Regions from separate parts of the Streptomyces sp. NBC_01546 genome, predicted to be linked through region 3. Evidence: riboswitches for the same ligand, from Rfam matches in the RefSeq annotation. Region 3 holds a riboswitch; each other region holds the start of a gene.

What was found. Region 3 has a riboswitch for cyclic di-AMP ahead of OHA89_RS10835 (M23 family metallopeptidase). Riboswitches for the same ligand answer to the same signal wherever they lie in the genome.
Positions count from the first base shown of each region.
Region 1: it holds a riboswitch for cyclic di-AMP, as region 3 does, so the genes downstream of both, OHA89_RS07570 (LysM peptidoglycan-binding domain-containing M23 family metallopeptidase) here and OHA89_RS10835 (M23 family metallopeptidase) in region 3, are expected to answer to the same signal.
Region 2: it holds a riboswitch for cyclic di-AMP, as region 3 does, so the genes downstream of both, OHA89_RS22495 (transglycosylase family protein) here and OHA89_RS10835 (M23 family metallopeptidase) in region 3, are expected to answer to the same signal.

Region 1 covers NZ_CP109379.1:1,568,641-1,575,158, reverse strand. Annotated here, with positions in the region: gene OHA89_RS07580 (aspartate aminotransferase family protein) at 1-472, shown strand, start outside; gene OHA89_RS07575 (tyrosine-protein phosphatase) at 507-1,298, opposite strand; cyclic di-AMP (ydaO/yuaA leader) riboswitch at 1,591-1,788, shown strand; gene OHA89_RS07570 (LysM peptidoglycan-binding domain-containing M23 family metallopeptidase) at 1,793-2,764, shown strand; gene OHA89_RS07565 (SGNH/GDSL hydrolase family protein) at 2,937-3,722, shown strand; gene OHA89_RS07560 (MBL fold metallo-hydrolase) at 3,855-5,054, shown strand; gene OHA89_RS07555 (ATP-binding protein) at 5,348-6,518, shown strand, end outside.
Region 2 covers NZ_CP109379.1:4,909,263-4,915,780, reverse strand. Annotated here, with positions in the region: gene OHA89_RS22505 (septum formation initiator family protein) at 1-386, opposite strand, end outside; gene eno (phosphopyruvate hydratase) at 477-1,763, opposite strand; gene OHA89_RS22495 (transglycosylase family protein) at 2,035-2,724, opposite strand; cyclic di-AMP (ydaO/yuaA leader) riboswitch at 2,728-2,900, opposite strand; gene OHA89_RS22490 (transglycosylase family protein) at 3,180-4,214, opposite strand; gene OHA89_RS22485 (cytochrome P450) at 4,318-5,604, opposite strand; gene OHA89_RS22480 (globin domain-containing protein) at 5,753-6,518, shown strand, end outside.
Region 3 covers NZ_CP109379.1:2,433,517-2,440,034, forward strand. Annotated here, with positions in the region: gene OHA89_RS10820 (bifunctional GNAT family N-acetyltransferase/acetate--CoA ligase family protein) at 1-1,688, opposite strand, end outside; gene OHA89_RS10825 (HPr family phosphocarrier protein) at 1,873-2,154, shown strand; gene OHA89_RS10830 (GntR family transcriptional regulator) at 2,346-3,023, opposite strand; gene OHA89_RS10835 (M23 family metallopeptidase) at 3,214-4,014, opposite strand; cyclic di-AMP (ydaO/yuaA leader) riboswitch at 4,027-4,186, opposite strand; gene OHA89_RS10840 (pitrilysin family protein) at 4,405-5,772, opposite strand; gene OHA89_RS10845 (pitrilysin family protein) at 5,793-6,518, opposite strand, start outside.

The sequences.
Region 1 (6,518 bases), 860 kb from region 3:
CGCCCAGGCGATGGCGGCCGGACTGGCGGTGCTGTCGGTCATGGAGGACGAGGCGGTCGTCGCCAATGCCCGGGCCATGGGCGATCTTCTGCGCGGGCGGCTCGCGGCCCTGGTGGACGAGTACGAGCTGCTGCACGAGGTGCGCGGGCGCGGGCTGATGATCGGCATCGAGTTCGGCCGGCCGTCCTCGCTGGGGCTGCGCAGCCGGTGGACCATGCTCCAGGCGGCCCGCAAGGGGCTCTTCGCGCAGATGGTCGTGGTGCCGCTGCTGCAGAAGCACCGGATCCTCACCCAGGTGTCCGGGGACCACCTGGAGGTGATCAAGCTCATCCCGCCGCTGATCGTGGACGAGCGGGACGTCGACCGGTTCGTCGGCGCCTTCCGCGAGGTCATGGACGAGGCGCACGGCGGCTCGGGGCTGATGTGGGAGTTCGGCAGGACCCTGGTGAAGCAGGCCGTCGGCAACCGTTGACGGCCTGCTCCGGCAGGGGTGGGACGAGCGGGTGTCAGGCGAGGAGCCGGCCCCGGAGCCGGTCGAGGGTCTCGGGCGTGAGCCCGAGGCCCTCCGCGAGGTACCGCTCCTGTCCGCCCCACTGCTCGTCAATGGTGTCGAAGGCCGTGGTCAGGTACTCCGCGCGGGCGTCGAAGAGCGGGGCGAGGAGCTCCATCACCTCGGGGGAGCGGGCCTCCTGCGACTCGCCGCTGCGGCGCACCCGGTAGCGGCGGTGCGGGGCGTTCGACTCCAGGTAGTCCGCCACGATCGCCTCGCGTTCGACGCCCAGCGCGAGCAGGACGACCGCGATCGACAGGCCCGCCCGGTCCTTGCCGGCCGCGCAGTGCAGCAGGGCGGGGACGCTGTCCTCGGCGAGGGCGTGCAGCACCCTGCTGTGCTCGGCGGTGCGGTGCCTGATGATCGCGCGGTACGCGTTCGACATCCGGGCCGCGGCCTTGCCTTCCCCCAGGATCGAGCGGAGCTGATCGAGGCCGCCGTCGCGGACCATCTTCCAGAACTCCCGGCCGTCGGCCGGGTCCGAGAGCGGGATGTTGACGTTCCGCACGCCGGGCAGCTCGACGTCCGGCCCCTCCAGGGCGTGGTCGGCGTTGTTGCGGAAGTCGAAGATGGTGTGGAGCCCGAGCGATGCGAGGAACTCTGCATCGGTTTCGGTGGCATGTGCGAGATGTCCGCTTCGAAACAGTCGTCCCGACCTGACCTGTCGTCCGTCGAAAGTCGGCAATCCGCCCACATCGCGGAAATTGCGCACTCCGGACAGTTCCGGCTCCTGTATCCGCTGGGTCAAAGGAACTCCTCCGCTTCGTCGTGGGGCGTCTGTCCGAATTGAGCCACTTGGCGCCAACTTGCCATATCCGGCGGCGAGATCGGACGTGCCCCCGTGAGCCAGATCATACGGTGACCGTGAGTGCCTGATCGCGAAGGGCGAATGGCCCGGCCGGGGCGGTTGTTGACGGTGGGGAATGGACAGAGGGTGACCGGAATTCCGCCGATTCCTCATCGCGGTGATTCCTTTGGGGAATTCATGGCTTGTTCCCTGTGCCCGGATTCGATTACGTTCGCGACCGATCCGGGTGGACCGCCTAATCCTGCCGCCTCCCGGAAACCGCACCCGACTATTCACGCGCGCGGCAGGAGCGGGGGAACCAGGTAAGCCGCTGTTCCGGATCTTTCTTCCGGGACGGCTAGGGGTGAAGTCGTTCATGTTCCGTACATGTGCGTCCGGACATCTCCAGTCCGAACCCGACAGCTCACCTCGCCGGCGACGGAGAGGAATTCGCCATGCCTGCAAAGGGTAAGCACCGTCGTCCCAAGTCCCGTTCCCTTTCCCGCGGTCTCGCCGTTGCCGGCACCGGTGGTGCGGCCCTCGCGCTGCCCCTGATGGGTGCCGCCGGCGCCAGCGCGGCCGTCGCTCCGGCCGCCGCGCCGGCCACGGTCCCCGCCGTCGCCCCGCAGCTCCCGCTCTCGCTCCAGGCCGCGCCCGCCGCCGCCGTGCAGGCCGCGCCGGCCGTCTACACGGTCGTGCCCGGCGACTACCTCTCCAAGATCGCCGCGGAGCGGCACCTCTCGGGCGGCTGGGAGAAGCTGTACGCCGACAACCGCGAGGCCGTCGGCACCAACCCCTCCCTGATCCACCCGGGCCTGAAGCTGACCCTCGGCGCGAAGGCCGAGGCCCCGGCCGAGGCGGCCCCGGCCCCGGCTCCGGCCCCCGCCGAGCGGTCCTCGACCGGTTCTTCGGCCTCCGACGAGGGCTCCTCGGGCGAGCAGGACGCGCCCGCCCCCGTCCAGCAGCCGAAGCAGAAGCCGCAGAGCAGCGGCTCGGCCACCGGGGCGAAGGCCCCCAGTGCCGCCGGATTCGTGGCCCCGGTCAGCGGTGGGATATCCACCCAGTACAAGGTCGCGGGCGCGATGTGGTCCTCGGGTTACCACACCGGCGTCGACTTCATCGCCAGCTCCGGCACCACCGTCAAGGCCGTCGGCGCGGGCACCGTGGTCTCGTCCGGCTGGGCCGGCGCGTACGGCAACGAGGTCATCATCAAGCACGCTGACGGCCACTACTCCCAGTACGGCCACCTCTCCTCGCTGTCCGTCTCGGTGGGCCAGAGCGTCACCGCCGGCCAGAGCATCGGTCTCTCCGGCTCCACCGGCAACTCGACCGGCCCGCACCTCCACTTCGAGATCCGTACGACCCAGTCCTACGGCTCGGACATCAGCCCGGTGAACTACCTCCGCTCGAAGGGCGTCACCATCTGACGCAACCGACGGCAGCCGCCGCCGGAGCAGGAACACACGTCAGGCCGGGGCCCGAGGGGGGTCCCGGCCTGATGTGTACTTATTCCTTATCCCCCGGGTGGTATAGATCACGGTCCGTCAACCCCTGCTTACGTTGGCGTAGGTCGTGTGCTCGGGTGAAGGATGTCGTTTCGTGGCAGCGACGACGACGACACTCAAGACCATCGGCTCGTACGCGGCGATCGGGGACAGCTTCACCGAGGGCGTGGGGGACCCGGGACCCGGGGATTCCTATCTCGGCTGGGCGGACCGGCTCGCCGTGCTCCTGGCCGACCGGCGCGACGAACACGACTTCCGGTACGCGAACCTGGCCGTGCGCGGCCGGCTCCTCGACCAGATCGTGGCCGAGCAGGTCCCGCGGGCCAAGGAGCTCGCCCCGGACCTCGTGACCTTCTGCGCGGGCGGCAACGACATCATCCGGCCCGGCAGCGACCCCGACGACGTGGCGGAGCGGTTCGAGGCCGCCGTCGCCGACCTCACCGGGGCCGTCGGCCTGGTCATGATCACCACCGGCTTCGACACCCGGGGCGTGCCGGTCCTCAAGCACCTCCGGGGCAAGGTGGCGACGTACAGCGCGCACGTGCGCGCCATCGCCGACCGCTACGACTGCCCGGTGCTCGACCTCTGGTCGCTGAAGTCCGTACAGGACCGGCGGGCCTGGGACACCGACCGGCTGCACCTCTCGCCCGAGGGGCACACGCGGGTGGCACTGCGCGCCGCGCAGGTGCTCGGACTGGAGGTGCCCGCCGACCCCGACCAGCCGTGGCCGCCGCAGCGGCCGCGCGGCTCGGTGGACGTGACCCGGGACAACATCCAGTGGGCGCGCGAGCACCTGGTGCCCTGGATCGGGCGGCGGCTGCGCGGCGAGTCCTCCGGGGACCACGTCGAGGCGAAGCGGCCGGACCTGCTGCCCCTGTAAGGGGAGCGACGGGCGGGGGGAGCGCCACAGACGGGAAACGAGGGCCGTAAGCGGAATCCTTGGGGGTATGTGTGCGTTGGGATGGTCGTAGACCGACGACCGTCCCGACCCCCCATCCTCCCAGGAGGCGCCTTGACCGGCTCCCGTCCCCTGCGTCCCCGGCTGCGTGCCCTGCGGCCCGAAGCCTTCGGCGCGGACCCGTCCGGCGCCCGGCTGGAGCGGATCCACCGCTCGCCGAACTTCGCCGACGGCGTCTTCAAGAACCCGCTCGGGGCCCGGACCAGGCCCTCGGGGTCGATGACCGAGTTCGCCAAGATCTACTTCCACCGGGAGCAGCGGGTCCGGCGCATCCCCGGCGCGCCGATCCCCGTGTACCCGACGACCCTCGCGGAGCTGGCGAAACCGCCCGCGAGCGGACTGCGGCTCACCTGGATGGGGCACTCCAGCGTGCTCGCGGAGATCGACGGGCGACGCGTGCTGTTCGACCCGGTGTGGGGCGAGCGGTGCTCGCCCTTTCCCTTCGCCGGGCCCAAGCGGCTGCACCCCGTGCCCGTGCCGCTGGCCTCGCTGGGCCCGGTCGACGTCGTGGTCATCTCGCACGACCACTACGACCACCTCGACCTGCCGACGATCAAGGAGCTGGCCGGTACGGACACGCTCTTCGCGGTCCCGCTGGGAGTCGGCGCGCACCTGGAGCGCTGGGGCGTCCCGGCCGACCGGCTGCGCGAGCTGGACTGGAACGAGACCACCAAGATCGCCGGGCTCACGCTCACCGCGACCCCCGCCCGGCACTTCTGCGGACGCGGGCTGCGCAACCAGCAGCACACCCTGTGGGCCTCCTGGGTCGTCGCGGGGGACGAGCACCGGATCTACCACAGCGGGGACACCGGCTACTTCCCCGGTTTCAAGGAGATCGGCGCCGAGCACGGGCCCTTCGACGCCACGATGATCCAGATCGGCGCCTACTCCGAGTACTGGCCCGACATCCACATGACGCCCGAGGAGGGCTTGCGCGCCCACCTCGACCTCCAGGGCGGCACCCCGCACGGCACGATGCTGCCGATCCACTGGGGCACCTTCAACCTGGCCCCCCACCCGTGGGACGAGCCGGGCGAGGGAACCGTCACCGCGGCGGAGGGGGTCGGAGCCGCGATCGCCCTGCCGATCCCGGGCCAGCCCTTCGAGCCGGGCACCGCAGGTCTTCCGGACCAGCCGTGGTGGCGGCCGTTCGTGGTGGGCGGCCACGCCGCACCGGAGGTGTCCGTCGCCGCGGTCGCCGCGGCCCGGGCGACGGGCGTGATCCGCGAGGAGCCGGAAGCCGTCGGTTCCTGAGCCCCGGCGGCCCGGTGGCGGCGGAGGTCCGCGGGGCTCGGGCCGCCGGATCCACGGCGGACCCACGCCGGGATCACGCCGGATCCAGGTTGGGATCACGCCGGATCCACGCCGGAGGCGACCCGGGGGATTCGGGCGGTTGTGCGAGCGCTCCACCGGGAGCGGGAAGCACCCCCGCGAACTTCCCCAACTGGACGTCCGGGGCGGGACGGTGCGGTCTAGCGTGGGTATTCGGTGATCAACACCGGGCCCCGGGATCGCTGGGGGCCGGGCCCCACGTACCGAGGACGCCGATGTCCGGACTCCGCGCCGCCCGCCACGCCCCGTCGAGACACGCCGTCACCGGTCCCGGCCGGCAGACACGCCCCCAGCTGGTCCGGGCCGCCGTACTGCCCACGCTCGCCGCCGGGCTCAGCGGCACCGCCGCGGTCATCTTCACCCTCCAGCTCGGCGGGGGAGCCGGGGACCGGGACGCCCGGCTCTGGCCTGTGCTCACCGGCTGCGCCCTCCTTTTCGTCGCAGCCCTCGCCGCTGCCCTGCTCGGCGCCCAGCGCGCCGCCAAGGCCGTACGGGACCGGTGCGAGGCGCTGCGCCGTTCCAGCGTGCGCGGCCGCCAGGAGCTGCGCGGCGCCGCAGACCGGCTGGAGCGCGGCGAGGCCCCGCCCCGCCCGGTGCGCGGCGGCCCGACCGGGCCCCCGGCCGGCGCCGACCCGGCGGGGGTGGACGAGTTCTGGCTGCTCTCCCAGGAGCTGCGCGGCGCCCGCGAACAGGCCCACGAGACCCTCGTACGGCTGGCCGGCCCGGCCACCCCGTCCGACAGCGAGCGGAAGGTCGAGGTCTTCGTCAACCTCGCGCGCCGCCTGCAGTCCCTCGTCCACCGCGAGATCTCGCTGCTGGACGAGCTGGAGGACACGGTCGAGGACCCGGACCTGCTCAAGGAGCTCTTCCACGTCGACCACCTCGCCACCCGCATCCGCCGCCACGCCGAGAACCTCGCCGTGCTCGGCGGCGCCGCCTCCCGGCGCCAGTGGACCCGGCCCATCGACCTGAGCGAGGTGCTCCGCTCCTCGGTCGCGGAGGTCGAGCAGTACACCCGGGTCAAGGTCGTCCCCCCGGCGGGCGGCAGCGTACGCGGCCATGCCGTCGCCGATGTGGTGCACCTGCTGGCCGAACTGGTCGAGAACGCCACGGTGTTCTCCGCCCCCGACACCGACGTGGTGCTGCGCGCCGAACGGGTCACCGCCGGGATCGCGGTGGAGGTGGAGGACCGGGGGCTGGGCATGCCGGCGGAGGAACAGCGCCGGATGAACGCCCTGCTCGGCGACCCCGACCAGATCAGCGTCCGGGATCTGCTGGCGGACGGGCGGATCGGGCTGTTCGTCGTCTCGGCGCTGGCCCGTCGGCACGGGATCGCCGTCGAGCTCAAGTCCAACATCTACGGCGGGGTGCTCGCCGTGCTGGTGC
Region 2 (6,518 bases), 2.5 Mb from region 3:
GCCCCGGGGTCGGTCATGATGTAGCCGACCTCCCCCGGGCGCAGGAAGTGCAGGTGCCTGCGCGCCTGCTGCTCCGCGTAGGCGTTGTCCTGCCAGCGGGCCTTCTCGTCACGGAGCCGCTCCAGGCGGTCCCGCGCGGCGGCGGCGGCCCGCTGCTGCTCCGCGATCTCCGAGCGCTGGGAGACGTACTGGCGCATCGGATACGCGAGGGCGACGACCAGCGTACAGAGGACGAGCACCAGGAGCGCGGCCCGGCCGGTGAGCCGGCTGCGGCGGACCTGGCGGCGCGACTGCGAGCGGTAGACATGGGCGGCGGTCCGCTCGCCGAGCTGCTTGAGTCTGGTCGCGGTGGAGAAGGTGGAGAACCGATCCCGGTTCCCGGCCATGGTCCCGCCTCCCCTGTGTGCGCACTACGCAATACGTCCCCGCACACGGTACGGGACCGAGTGCGGGGACGTACGGAAGCCGGGGCGTGATTAGCCCTTGAAGCGCGGGAAGGCGCTGCGGCCCGCGTACACCGCGGCGTCGTCGAGGATCTCCTCGATGCGCAGCAGCTGGTTGTACTTGGCGACGCGGTCCGAGCGGGCCGGGGCGCCGGTCTTGATCTGACCGCAGTTCACGGCGACGGCGAGGTCGGCGATGGTGACGTCCTCGGTCTCACCGGAGCGGTGCGACATCATGCACTTGAAGCCGTTGCGCTGGGCCATCTCGACGGCGTCGAGGGTCTCGGTCAGCGAACCGATCTGGTTCACCTTCACGAGCAGGGCGTTCGCGGAGCCCTCCTCGATGCCGCGGGCCAGACGCTCCGGGTTGGTGACGAAGAGGTCGTCGCCGACGATCTGGACCTTGGAGCCCAGCTTGTCGGTGAGGGTCTTCCAGCCGGCCCAGTCGTCCTCGTACAGCGGGTCCTCGATGGAGACCATCGGGTACGCGGAGACGAGCTCCTCGTAGTACTCGGTCATCTCGGCGGCCGAGCGGGACTGGCCCTCGAACTCGTACTTGCCGTCCTTGTAGAACTCGGACGCGGCGACGTCGAGCGCGAGCGCGATGTCCTTGCCCGGGGTGTAGCCGGCCTGCTTGATGGCCTCGACGATGAGGTCGAGCGCGGCGCGGTTGGACTCCAGGTTCGGGGCGAAGCCGCCCTCGTCACCGAGACCGGTGGAGAGGCCCTTGGTGTGCAGGACCTTCTTGAGGGTGTGGTAGACCTCGGCACCCCAGCGCAGCGCCTCGGAGAAGGACTCCGCGCCGATCGGGGCGATCATGAACTCCTGGATGTCCACGTTGGAGTCGGCGTGCGACCCACCGTTGAGGATGTTCATCATCGGAACGGGCAGCAGGTGCGCGTTCGGGCCGCCGAGGTAGCGGAAGAGCGGAAGGTCCGAGGCCTCGGACGCGGCGTGCGCGACGGCGAGGGACACGCCGAGGATGGCGTTGGCGCCGAGCGAGCCCTTGTTGTCGGTGGCGTCCAGGTCGAACATGGCCTGGTCGATCAGTCGCTGCTCGGTGGCGTCGTAGCCGACGAGCTCCGGGCCGATCTGCTCGATGACGGCGAGGACGGCCTTCTCGACACCCTTGCCGAAGTAACGGTTGGGGTCACCGTCACGGAGCTCGATGGCCTCGAATGCACCGGTGGAGGCGCCGGACGGAACTGCAGCACGGCCGGTGCTGCCATCGTCGAGGCCCACCTCGACCTCGACCGTGGGGTTGCCTCGGGAGTCCAGGATTTCCCGGGCTACGACGACGTCGATGGACGGCACGAGCATCTCCTTCTGGGATGTGACGCTGGATGTGCGGTGGCGTCAGGCCGTGGGATGGCCTTGCCGCCTAGAGCCTAACCGGCTCCGGGCACTCGACCGGCCGACCGCCCGGGTCCTGGGACGAAAAAGGGTCCGAATACCCCTCTTCCGGGACATAGGACTCTTGATCATCGGGGTTCTGCCCGCACAAACGCCGCCGCCCGGCGCGTGGGGGAGACGCGCCGGGCGGCGGGATGGTGCGTGTTGCTCGAAGACGCCGCGGCTATTGCCGCAGTGTTCAGCTGAGCTTCAGCTTCTGACCCGGGAAGATCAGGTCGGCGTCCGAGACGATGTCCTTGTTCAGCTCGAAGAGCTTCTCCCAGCCGCCCTGAACGCCGTTGGCCTCGGCGATGAGGCCCAGGGTGTCGCCGGACTTGACCTCGTACGAGCCGTTGCCGGTCTTCGGGGCCGGGGCCTCGGAGCGCTCGGAACGGGTGGTCGGGGCCTCGGAGCGCTTGGTCTCCTTCTTCGGCTCGGTCTTCTTCGGCTGAGTCTTCTTGGGCTCGGTCTTCTTCTCCTGCTTCGGGGTCTCGGTCGAGCCCCCGCCGGCGTAGGAGGAGTTCGACAGGCCCACGCCGCAGGACGGCCAGGCGCCCTTGCCCTGGCCCTTGAGGACCTTCTCCGCGATGGCTATCTGCTGGCTCTTCGAGGCCTGGTTGGCCTGCGCGGCGTACGACTTGCCGCCGTACGCGGCCCACGTGGAGGACGAGAACTGCAGGCCGCCGTAGTAGCCGTTGCCCGTGTTGATGGACCAGTTGCCACCGGACTCACACTGCGCGACCTTGTCCCACTCGGACGCGGTGGCGGCGCTGGCGGTACCGGCGGCCATCAGGGGGGCGGCGACGGCCACACCGGCGACACCGGCGAGCGTGACGATGCGGACGGCCTTGGAACCGCGGCGGTGCTTGCCCTTGCCGGAAAGCAGCATGGAGTTTCTCCTCACCGACGCCTACGAGGTGAGCTGTCGGGTTCGGGCGAGTGAGTTGCCCGGCCGTGCGACCTAGCGCACGTCTTAACCCCTAGCCGGTGGCGTGACCGTCTCTCAACGGCCGCTCCCGGCACCTACCTTGGTTCCCCCGCTCCTGCCTTCGGCGCTTGACGCGACGACTGTTTCCTCCGTCCGCCGGCAGGATTCGGCGATGCGGTCGAAGGAGCCCGCGGTGGCGAGCGATTCAGAAGGTAGACAGGTCCCTCCCCGATGTTCAACGAGCACCATCGGGGAGAAACGACCCCTACTTGCGTCCTTCGCACGGGTGTTTGCGCAGGTGAGGGCGGGGTTTGCGGAAGCCCCCGGGCGGGACACGCCAGTTGACCGGAAGAGACACATGTCTCACTTACAGAAAACGGACAATCAACTCTTTCTGCCCGCCCGAAGTGCCCCTATTACAGGCTTAGATCCAGGTTCTGACCGGGCTTGATCAGATTGGCGTCCCCGCCGATGACCTGCTCATTGGCCTCGTAGAGCGCGTTCCAGCCGCCCTTGAGTCCCTTGGCGTCCGCGATGCCCGTCAGGCTGTCGCCCGCCTTGACGGTGTAGACGGGCGCCGACGCGGCATCAGATCCGGCCGGTGTCTCGGCGGCCGGCGCGCCGCGGTGCTTGCCGCCGCCCTCGGGGGTCGTCACGGGAGGTGCGGTCGGGTCGGCCGAGGCGCCCGGGGCGCCCGGAGTGGCCGGTGCCGTCGGGTCGGCCGGGGTCACGGGGGCCTCCGGGGTCACCGGGGGCTGGCCCGGGGTGGTCGGCGGCGTGGTGGGCGCGCCCGGGTCCGTGGGGCCGGTCGGCGCGGTCGGGTCCACCGGGGCCGGGGCCGTGGTGGGGTCGTCCGGCGAGGGCATGACGGGCAGTCCGAGGGACGGCGAGAGCGGGCTGTCGGGGAGCTCGAACGAGGGGCTGCCGGACGGGCTCGGCGCGGGATCGGTCGGAGCGCCGAAGTCCGTGGACGGCTTGCCGCGACCGGTGGTGGGCACCTTGTCGTCCGGGCGGGACGGCGCGGTGGCGGTCCCGGAGCCGCCGGGCAGGCCGGGGTCGACCTCGGCGGCGGGGCTCTGGCCGTCCAGCCCGGCCGAAGCCGCGCACAGCGGCCACGCCTGCGGGCCCTGGGAGGCCAGCACGCGCTCGGCCACGGCGATCTGCTGGGAACGGCTCGCCAGGTCGGCCCGCTTGGCGAAGTCGAGACCGCCGGAGTTCTTCCACTCCTCCTGCGTGAACTGCAGGCCGCCGTACTGGCCGCTGCCGAAGTTGGCACTCCAGCTGCCGCCGCTCTCGCATTCGGCGACCTTGTCCCACGTGGCGGTGTCGGCCGCGGAGGCACTGGTGGCGGCAAGAAGCGGCAGGGCCAGCGCGGAGCCAGTGACTCCGGCGGTGACGACTATCGCGGGCACCTGACGGGGACGTCTGTGACGGCCGTTCCCGGAACGCATGAGGCTGCACCTTTCGCATAACGGCTGGGTAACGGCAGAACCTAGCGGCCTTCGAACGATTGTCACAACTCCGGTCGACAACTGACTTCGGGTCAGTTGCCCTTCAGATGTTTCGGGGAGTAAAGCGCACGGGAAGGGTGCGCAGGCCACGCATGATCAGTCCGCCGCGCCAGCGCAGCTCCTCGGGCGGAACGGCGAGTTCCAGATCTGGCAGACGCGTGAGCAAAGTCGCAAGCGCCGTCTGTCCTTCAAGTCGTGCGAGCGGAGCACCCAGGCAGTAGTGGATGCCGTGCCCGTATCCGAGGTGCTGGTTGTCGGTGCGGGAGAGGTCGAGGGTGTCCGGCTCGGCGAACCGCGCGGGGTCGCGGTCGGCGGCGGCGAGGACGACCAGGACCGGGTCCCCGGCCGCGACCGACTGCCCGCCGAGGGTCAGCGGCTCGGTGGCGAACCGCCAGGTGGCCAGCTCCACGGGGCCGTCGTAGCGCAGCAGTTCCTCGACGCCGGTCTCCAGCAGGCCGCGCTCGCCGGCCGCGAGGGAGGACTGGAGTCGCTCGCGCTCGCCGGGGTTCATGAAGAGGGAGTGGACCCCGTTGCCGATGAGGTTCACGGTGGTTTCGAAACCGGCGAAAAGCAGGATGAAAGCCATGGCGGTGGCCTCGGCCTCCGTCAGGTGGTCACCGTGGTCGCTCGCCCGGATCAGGTCAGAGATGAGGTCATTGCCCAGATCATCCCTTTTGCGGTGGATGAGTTCACCGAGATAGGTGCGCATCTGCTTCACCGACCGGGCGACCCCGCCGCGCGGACCGCCGCCGTGGCGGATCATCATCCCGGCCCAGTCCCGGAAGTCGTCCTGGTCCTCGCGCGGTACCCCGAGCATCTCGCAGATGGCGTAGATGGGGAGCGGGAAGGCGAACTCGTGGATGAGGTCCGCCTCCCCCTTCTCAGCGAACCGGTCGATGAGGTGGTCGGTGAGCTCCTGCACGCGCGGGGTGAACTCGGCGACCCTGCGCGGGGTGAACGCCTTCGACACCAGCCGCCGCAGCCGGGTGTGGTCCGGCGGGTCGATGTTGAGCAGGTGCGTCATCAGCTCCGCCTTGCGCTCCCCCGGGATCCCGGTCTTGCCCTTGGCGTGCGCGGGCTCCGCGTGGTGCGCCGGATTCTTGCTGAGCCGCTGGTCGGCAAGGGCCTGGCGGGCGTCGGCGTACCGGGTGACCAGCCAGGCCTCGACCCCGCTGGGGAGCTTGGTGCGGTGCACCGGGGAGTGCTCGCGCAGCCAGGCGTAGGCCGGATAGGGATCGGTCGCGAACTCCCAGTCGAACAGGGTCGGCCCCTGTCGGGAAGGGGAGGCCGAAGGGGTGTCGGCGGGGGTTGCGGGGGTCTGCTCGTGCACCCGATGACCGTATCCCGGCTCGCGGCCCCGATCCCATATGGGTGCTTCGTCGCGGCTGTCCGCAGATCCGCCGACGCTTGACCTCACCTCGCCCGGCACTCCTACCTTCGGTTCTGTGGATGTGAGGATCTTGAAAAGCAGCTTCGCGGTGGTGGAGAGACGGGCCGAGCACGCGGTCAAGTTCTTCTACTCCCACCTCTTTTGGCACAACCCCGGAGTCCGTGAGCTCTTCCCGGCCTCCTTCGAGGACATGGAACGGCAGCGGGACCGGCTCTTCGCCGCGCTCACCCATGTGATCGCCCATCTGGAGAACGAGAGCCTCGTCCCCTATCTCCGCGACCTGGGCCGCGACCACCGCAAGTTCCGGGCCGGGCCCGAGCACTACGCGGCCGTGGGCGCCAGCCTGCTCGCCGCCCTCGCCGAGACCTCCGGCGAGGCCTGGACCCCGCAGGTGGAGAAGGCCTGGGCCGAGGCGTACCAGGTGATCGCCGACGCGATGACGGCCGGCGCCGCCGCGAGTGACGACCCGCCGTGGTGGGACGCGGAGGTCGTGCGCCACCTCCAGTACGGGGAGGACATCGGCGTTCTGACCCTGAAGCCGCACGCCCCCTTCCCCTATCTGCCCGGCCAGTACACGAGCGTGAGCAGCGAGCGGGTCCCGACGACCTGGCGCACGTACTCCATCGGCAACGCCCCCCGCCCCGACGGCACCCTGGACCTGCACGTCAGCCGGATCGAGCGGGGGCGGCTCAGCACCGCCCTCGTGCGCGACGTACAGCCGGGCGACACGCTGCGGCTCGGCGCCGCGGGCGGGCAGCTGACCTTCCGCCGCGCGGACCGCCCGGCCAGCCTGATCGCCGCCGGGACCGGCTGGGCGCCGGTCCGGGCCATGCTGGAGGACCTCGCCGAGCACC
Region 3 (6,518 bases):
ATGGCCGTGACCACCACCGCATCGCAGTCGTCGGAGGCCAGCGCCGCGGCCAGGGCCGTGCGGAAGTCCTCGGGCGCGGCCGCGGTGGTCAGGTCGATCGGCGGCAGCGGCCGCAGGCCCTGGGCCAGGCAGGCGTCGTAGGTGAGGACCCCGAGGGACTCGGAGTTGCCCAGGATCGCGACGCGCGGGCCGGCGGGCAGCGGCTGCGAGGCCAGCAGCAGCCCGACGTCCACCAGCTCCGTCACCGTGTCGACGCGGATCACGCCGGCCTGCCGCAGCAGGGCGGAGACGGTGGCGTCCGGCAGCCGGGTGCCCGGGACCACGTGCCCGGCGGGGGTGTGGCGGCCGCCCTTGGCGACGACCACCGGCTTGACGGCTGCCGTCCGGCGGGCGAGGCGGGTGAACTTCCGCGGGTTGCCCAGGGTTTCCAGGTAGAGCAGGGCGACGTCGGTCGCCTCGTCGTCGTACCAGTACTGGAGGATGTCGTTGCCGGAGACGTCGGCGCGGTTGCCGGCGGAGACGAAGGAGGACAGCCCCTCGCCGCGGCGCAGCAGGGCGGAGAGCAGGGCGATGCCGATCGCCCCGGACTGCGTGAACAGGCCGATCCGGCCGCGCATCGGCATCGGCGCGGGGGTCAGCGAGGCGTTGAGTTCCACCTCCGGCGCGGTGTTGATCACCCCGAAGGCGTTGGGCCCGATCAGGCGCATCCCGTACGAGCGCACCTGCTTCACGAGTTCGCGCTGGCGGGCGAGTCCGGCCGGGCCGCTCTCCCCGTATCCGGCGGACAGCACCACGAGCCCCTGGACGCCGTGTTCACCGCAGGCCGCCACGGCCTCGGGGACCCGGTCGGCCGGGACGGCGATCACCGCGAGGTCGACGGGGGCGCCGATGGCGTCGACCGTGCGGTAGGCCCGTACGCCGTCGAGCAGATCGTGCGTGACCTCCTCGTTGACGGCGTAGAGGTGGCCGTGGAAGCCGCTGTCGCGCAGGTTGCGCAGCGCGGCGGCGCCCACGCCCGCGCCGGAGCGGCTGACTCCGATCACCGCGACCGAACCGGGGGCGAGCAGCCGCTGCACCGAGCGGGCCTCGGCGCGCTGTTCACGGGCGCGCTGCACGGCGAGGGACTCGGCGGTGGGTTCGAGGTCGAGGGTGAGGTGGACGGAGCCGTCCTCGAAGCTGCGCTTCTGCTCGTAGCCGACGTCCCTGAACACTTTGATCATCTTGGTGTTGGCGGGCAGCACCTCGGCGGCGAACCGGCGGATGCCCCGCTCCCGGGCCACCGCGCCGATGTGTTCGAGGAGGGCGGAGGCCACCCCGCGGCCCTGGTGGGCGTCCTGGACCAGGAAGGCGACCTCGGCCTCGTCGGAGGGTCCCGAGGCGGGCCGGCCGTCGGCGCCGATGCGGTCGTAGCGGACGGTGCCGATGAACTCCCCGCCGATGGTCGCCGCGAGGCCGACCCGGTCCACGTAGTCGTGGTGCGTGAACCGGTGCACGTCGCGGTCGGAGAGCCGGGGGTACGGGGCGAAGAAGCGGTAGTACTTCGACTCGTCGGAGACCTGCTCGTAGAAACTGACCAGTCGGCCCGCGTCGGCGGGGGTGATGGGCCTGATCCGGGCGGTGCCGCCGTCGCGCAGGACGACGTCCGCCTCCCAGTGGGCCGGGTACGAGGGGTCCGACTCGGTGGTCATGGGCCTACCTTACGGCCGGAAACCGCCTGACAGCGCTCGCGCGGCGCGTGAGGCACACCAGGGCAAAACGGTGCAAGCTGGGGAAGGTCGAACGGCGGAAGATTCGGGCCGAAGGTCGGTCGGAGCATTCAGGGCGTCGTGAGAGACTGGTCTAGACAACCGTAAGAACCTGAAGGGCATCACCATGGCAGAGCGCCGCGTCAACGTCGGCTGGGCCGAGGGCCTGCACGCTCGTCCCGCCTCGATCTTCGTCCGTGCGACGACCGCTTCCGGCGTCCCGGTGACCATCGCGAAGGCCGGCGGCGACCCCGTCAACGCCGCTTCCATGCTGGCGGTTCTGGGCCTGGGCGCCCAGGGCGGCGAGGAGATCGTCCTCGCGTCCGACGCCGACGGCGCCGAGGCGGCGCTGGACCGCCTCGCGAAGCTGGTCGCCGAGGGTCTCGAGGAGCTCCCCGAGACCGTCTGACCCTTCACACGCGAAAGCCGCGACCCCTGCCGTCCGGGGCCGCGGCTTTCGTGTTCACGCAGGGGAATGTCCACGCAGGGGAGTGTTCACCCAGGGGAATTCGACTCCGCAGGAATTCGGCACGCCGAATTCACGCCACCCGGAATTCCGGCAGCGGCGCACGAATACCGATCCTTTGTATACGGGCCCTGTTAATGACGGCCGCTCGACATGTTTACGGCAGGTTGCGAAGTTCTCACGGCCGCCCGTATCCGCAGCCGGTGCGCGCCCGCCGCCCGGTCGGCGTGGACGGCCGCCAGTGTCCGCGCCCGCTCCGCGTCCCCGCGCGCCACCGCGTCCACGATCGCCCCGTGCTCCGCCCAGGACTCCACCGGCCGGGCCGGCGCCTCCACCACGTACATCCACGCCACCTTGTGCCGCATCTGCGTGAGCAGCGCGATCAGGCCCGGGCTCCCGGAGGCCTGCGCGAGCGTCTCGTGGAACCAGCCGCCCAGGGAGCGCAGATCCTCGCCCTGGCCCCGCCTGGCCCGCTCCTGGCCCAGTCTGACCAGCCCTCTCAACACCTTGAGGTGGGCCTCGGTGCGCCGCCGGGCCGCCTTGGCGGCCGCCAGGGGCTCCAGCAGCATCCGCAGCTCGAGGAGGTCTACGGCCTCCTGCTCGGTCGGCTCGGCCACACAGGCACCCGCGTGGCGCCGCGTGGTCACGAACCCCTCGGACTCCAGGGTCCGCAGCGCCTCGCGCACCGGGACACGCGAGACTCCGTACCGGCGGGCCAGCACCTCCTCGGTCAGCCTGCCGCCCGGTTCGAAGACCCCGGAAACGATGTCGTCGCGGATCGCTGTGCATACCGCGTGCGCAGGAATACGCAAGACCGGACCTCCGCCTATTTCCGATTTTCGACTGCCACGCCCATTGGACACGCATGCGCGTGCTGCGACTCTATTGCAACACACGATAATTTCCGAGAGCGGCCGGAAATGACAAACATGTATCCGGCACAGCAGCGCGAAGGCCCCGGCTCGGGGAGCCGGGGCCTTCGGTGAAGCTGTGGAGTGCGGGTCAGACGCTGACACCGTGCGAGCGCAGGTACGAGATCGGGTCGATGTCCGAGCCGTAGTCGGCACCGGTGCGGGCCTCGAAGTGCAGGTGCGGGCCGCTGGAGTTGCCCGTGGAGCCCGAGAGGCCGATCTGCTGGCCGGGGGTGACCTGCTGGCCGACGGAGACGCTCAGCGAGGACATGTGCCCGTACTGGGTGTACGTACCGTCGTTGTGCTTGATCACGACGTTGTTGCCGTACGCGCCGCCCCAGCCGGCCTCGACCACGACGCCGACGCCCACCGCGTGGACGGTGGTGCCGGAGGCGGCGTGGAAGTCGATGCCGGTGTGGCTGCCGGAGGACCACATGCCGCCGCCCGCCTTGTACTGCGTGCTGACGTACGAGCTGTCGAGCGGCGAGACGAAGGTGTTGAGGCGCTTGCGCTCCTCCTCGCGGGCGGCGCGCTCGGCGGCCTCGCGCTCGGCCTTCGCCTTGGCCTCGGCGAGGCGCTTGGCCTCGGAGGCCCGCTGCTTCGCGTCGGCCTCGGCCTGCGCCTTGGCGGCGGCGTGCTCGGCGGCACGCTGCTGGGAGGCGGCCTGGTCCTCGATGTCACCCGCGAGGTCCTCGGCGACGACCGCGCCGAGCGCGTTGTCCGGGGCGGAGTGGGTGTTGCCGTTGTCCGCGGCGAAGGCCGGGGCGGCGAGGGAGCCGACGACACCAGTGGTGGCGAGGGCGGCGATACCGGCGTAGCCGGCGGTCTTGCGGCTCAGACGGCTGGAACCGCGGTGCTTGCCGGAGCCGGCGGGACGACTGCCAAACGCCATGAAGGGGCTGATCCTTTCCTTCCTTCTCGCCTACCGGGTTAGCTGACGGGTTCGGAGCAGGAAGGTCTCCTACGGGCCTCCTCTTGCGAGGCGGTCCGATTCACCCCAGGGACTGATGTGGGTCCCCGGCTCCCCAGGCTCGCGCCTGACGGGGACTCGGCGATCGCTGCCCGGTGCCGCGGATGCGGCGGGTACAACTGACGGACAGCACGGGTGACGCTAGGCGGATCATCAGTCAATCGCCAAACAGACACGCCTTTTTGTTGCGTACGCCACATCACATAAAAGCAACCTCTCCACTAAACGGACAAAAAGGGGCTCTGGCGGACAAGCCCGCCAGAGCCCCTTGCCGTGTCGGCCGGTTGGCCGTCGGCTGCCGTTCGGTTGCCGTCAGTTGGTGACGACGCTCACGTCGCCGATCCCCAAGGCCCGCACCGGCGCCTCGATCTGCGCCGCGTCGCCCACCAGCACGGTGACCAGCCGGTCCGCGGGGAAGGCCTTCACGACCGCCGAAGTCGCCTCCACCGTCCCGGTTTCGGCGAGCCGCGCGTACAACTGCGCCTGGTAGTCGTCCGGCAGCTCCTGCTCGACCTGGTCGGCGAGGGTGCCCGCGACCGAGGCCGCCGTCTCGAACTTGAGCGGGGCCACGCCCACCAAGTTCTGCACCGCCACGTCCCGTTCGGTGTCGGTCAGGCCGCCCTCCGCGAGGGTGCGCAGCACCTTCCAGAGGTCCTCGAGGGCCGGGGCGGTGTTCGGGGTGTCCACCGAGCCGCTGATGGCGAGCATCGAGGCGCCCCTGCCGTCGGCGGTGGAGCGCAGCACCTGGCCGAAGGCGCGCACGCCGTACGTGTACCCCTTCTCCTCGCGCAGCACCTTGTCCAGGCGGGAGGTCAGGGTGCCGCCCAGGCAGTACGTGCCGAGCACCTGGGCCGCCCAGACCCGGTCGTGCCGGTCCGCTCCGATCCGGCCGATCAGCAGCTGCGTCTGGACCGCGCCGGGCCGGTCCACGATGACCACGCGGCCGGTGTCGTCGGCGGTCACCGGCGGCACCGGGAGGGGCTCGGCGGTGCCGCCCGTCCACGCGCCCAGGGTGTCTGCGAGGACCGCGTCCAGGTCGATGCCGGTCATGTCGCCGACGATCACCGCGGTGGCGGTGGCGGGGCGTACGTGGGCCTCGTAGAAGGCGCGTACGGCCGCGGAGTCGATACGGGCGACCGTCTCCTCGGTGCCCTGGCGCGGCCGGGACATGCGCAGGGTGGCCGGAAAGAGCTCCTTGGAGAGCTGCTTGGCCGCGCGGCGCTGCGGGTTGGCCAGCTCGTGCGGGATCTCGTCGAGCCGGTTGCGCACCAGCCGGTCGACCTCGGCGTCGGCGAAGGCCGGCGCGCGCAGGGCCTCGGCGAGCAGGCCCAGCGCCTTGGGCAGCCGCGAGGCCGGGACCTCCAGGGAGACCCGCAGGCCCGGGTGGTCGGCGTGCGCGTCGAGGGTGGCGCCGCAGCGCTCCAGCTCGGCCGCGAACTCCTCGGCGGAGTGCTTGTCGGTGCCCTCGGACAGGGCACGGGACATGATGGTCGCCACGCCGTCCAAGCCCTCGGGCTCGGCGTCCAGCGGGGCGGCGAGGTTGACCTCGACCGCGATCACCTGCTGGCCCGGGCGGTGGCAGCGCAGCAGGGTCAGGCCGTTGGAGAGGACCGAGCGGTCGGGGGCCGGGAAGGCCCACGGCTGCGGCTCGCCGGCCTGCGGCTGCGGGTGGAAGGTCATCGTGACGGCTGCGGTGTCGCTCACTGCTCCGCCCCCTCGTTCTCGTCGTTCTCGGCGGACTCGTCCGACTCGTCGGCCGCGATCGGCTCGTAGACCAGCACCGCGCGGTTGTCCGGGCGCAGCCGGGCCGCGGCCACGGCCTGCACCTCCTCGGCGGTCACGTCGAGGACCCGCTGCACGGCGGTCAGCGCCAGCTGCGGGTCGCCGAAGAGCACCGCGAACCGGCACAGTTCGTCGGCCCGGCCCGCGACCGTGCTCAGCCGGTCCAGCCACTCCCGCTCCAGCTGCGCCTGCGCGCGCTCCATCTCCTCGGCCGTCGGGCCCTCGGCGGCGAACCGCGCGAGCTCCTCGTCCACGGCCGCCTCGATGTCGGGGACCTCGACCCCGCCGGAGGTCTTGACGTCCAGCCAGCCCAGCGAGGGCGCCCCGGCCAGGCGCAGGATGCCGAACCCGGCCGCGACGGCCGTCTGGTCCCGGCGTACCAGGCGGTTGTGGAGCCGCGAGGACTCGCCGCCGCCCAGGACGGTCAGCGCCACGTCGGCGGCGTCGCACTCGCGGGTGCCGTCGTGCGGGAGCCGGTAGGCGGCCATCAGCGCACGCGCCGGAACCTCCTCGACGATCTCCTCGCGCAGCTCCCGGCCGATGACCTCGGGCAGCGAACCGTCACGGGGCGGCTGCTTGCCGTCGTGCGAGGGGATGCTGCCGAAGTACTTCTCGACCCACGCGAGCGTGCGCTCCGGGTCGAT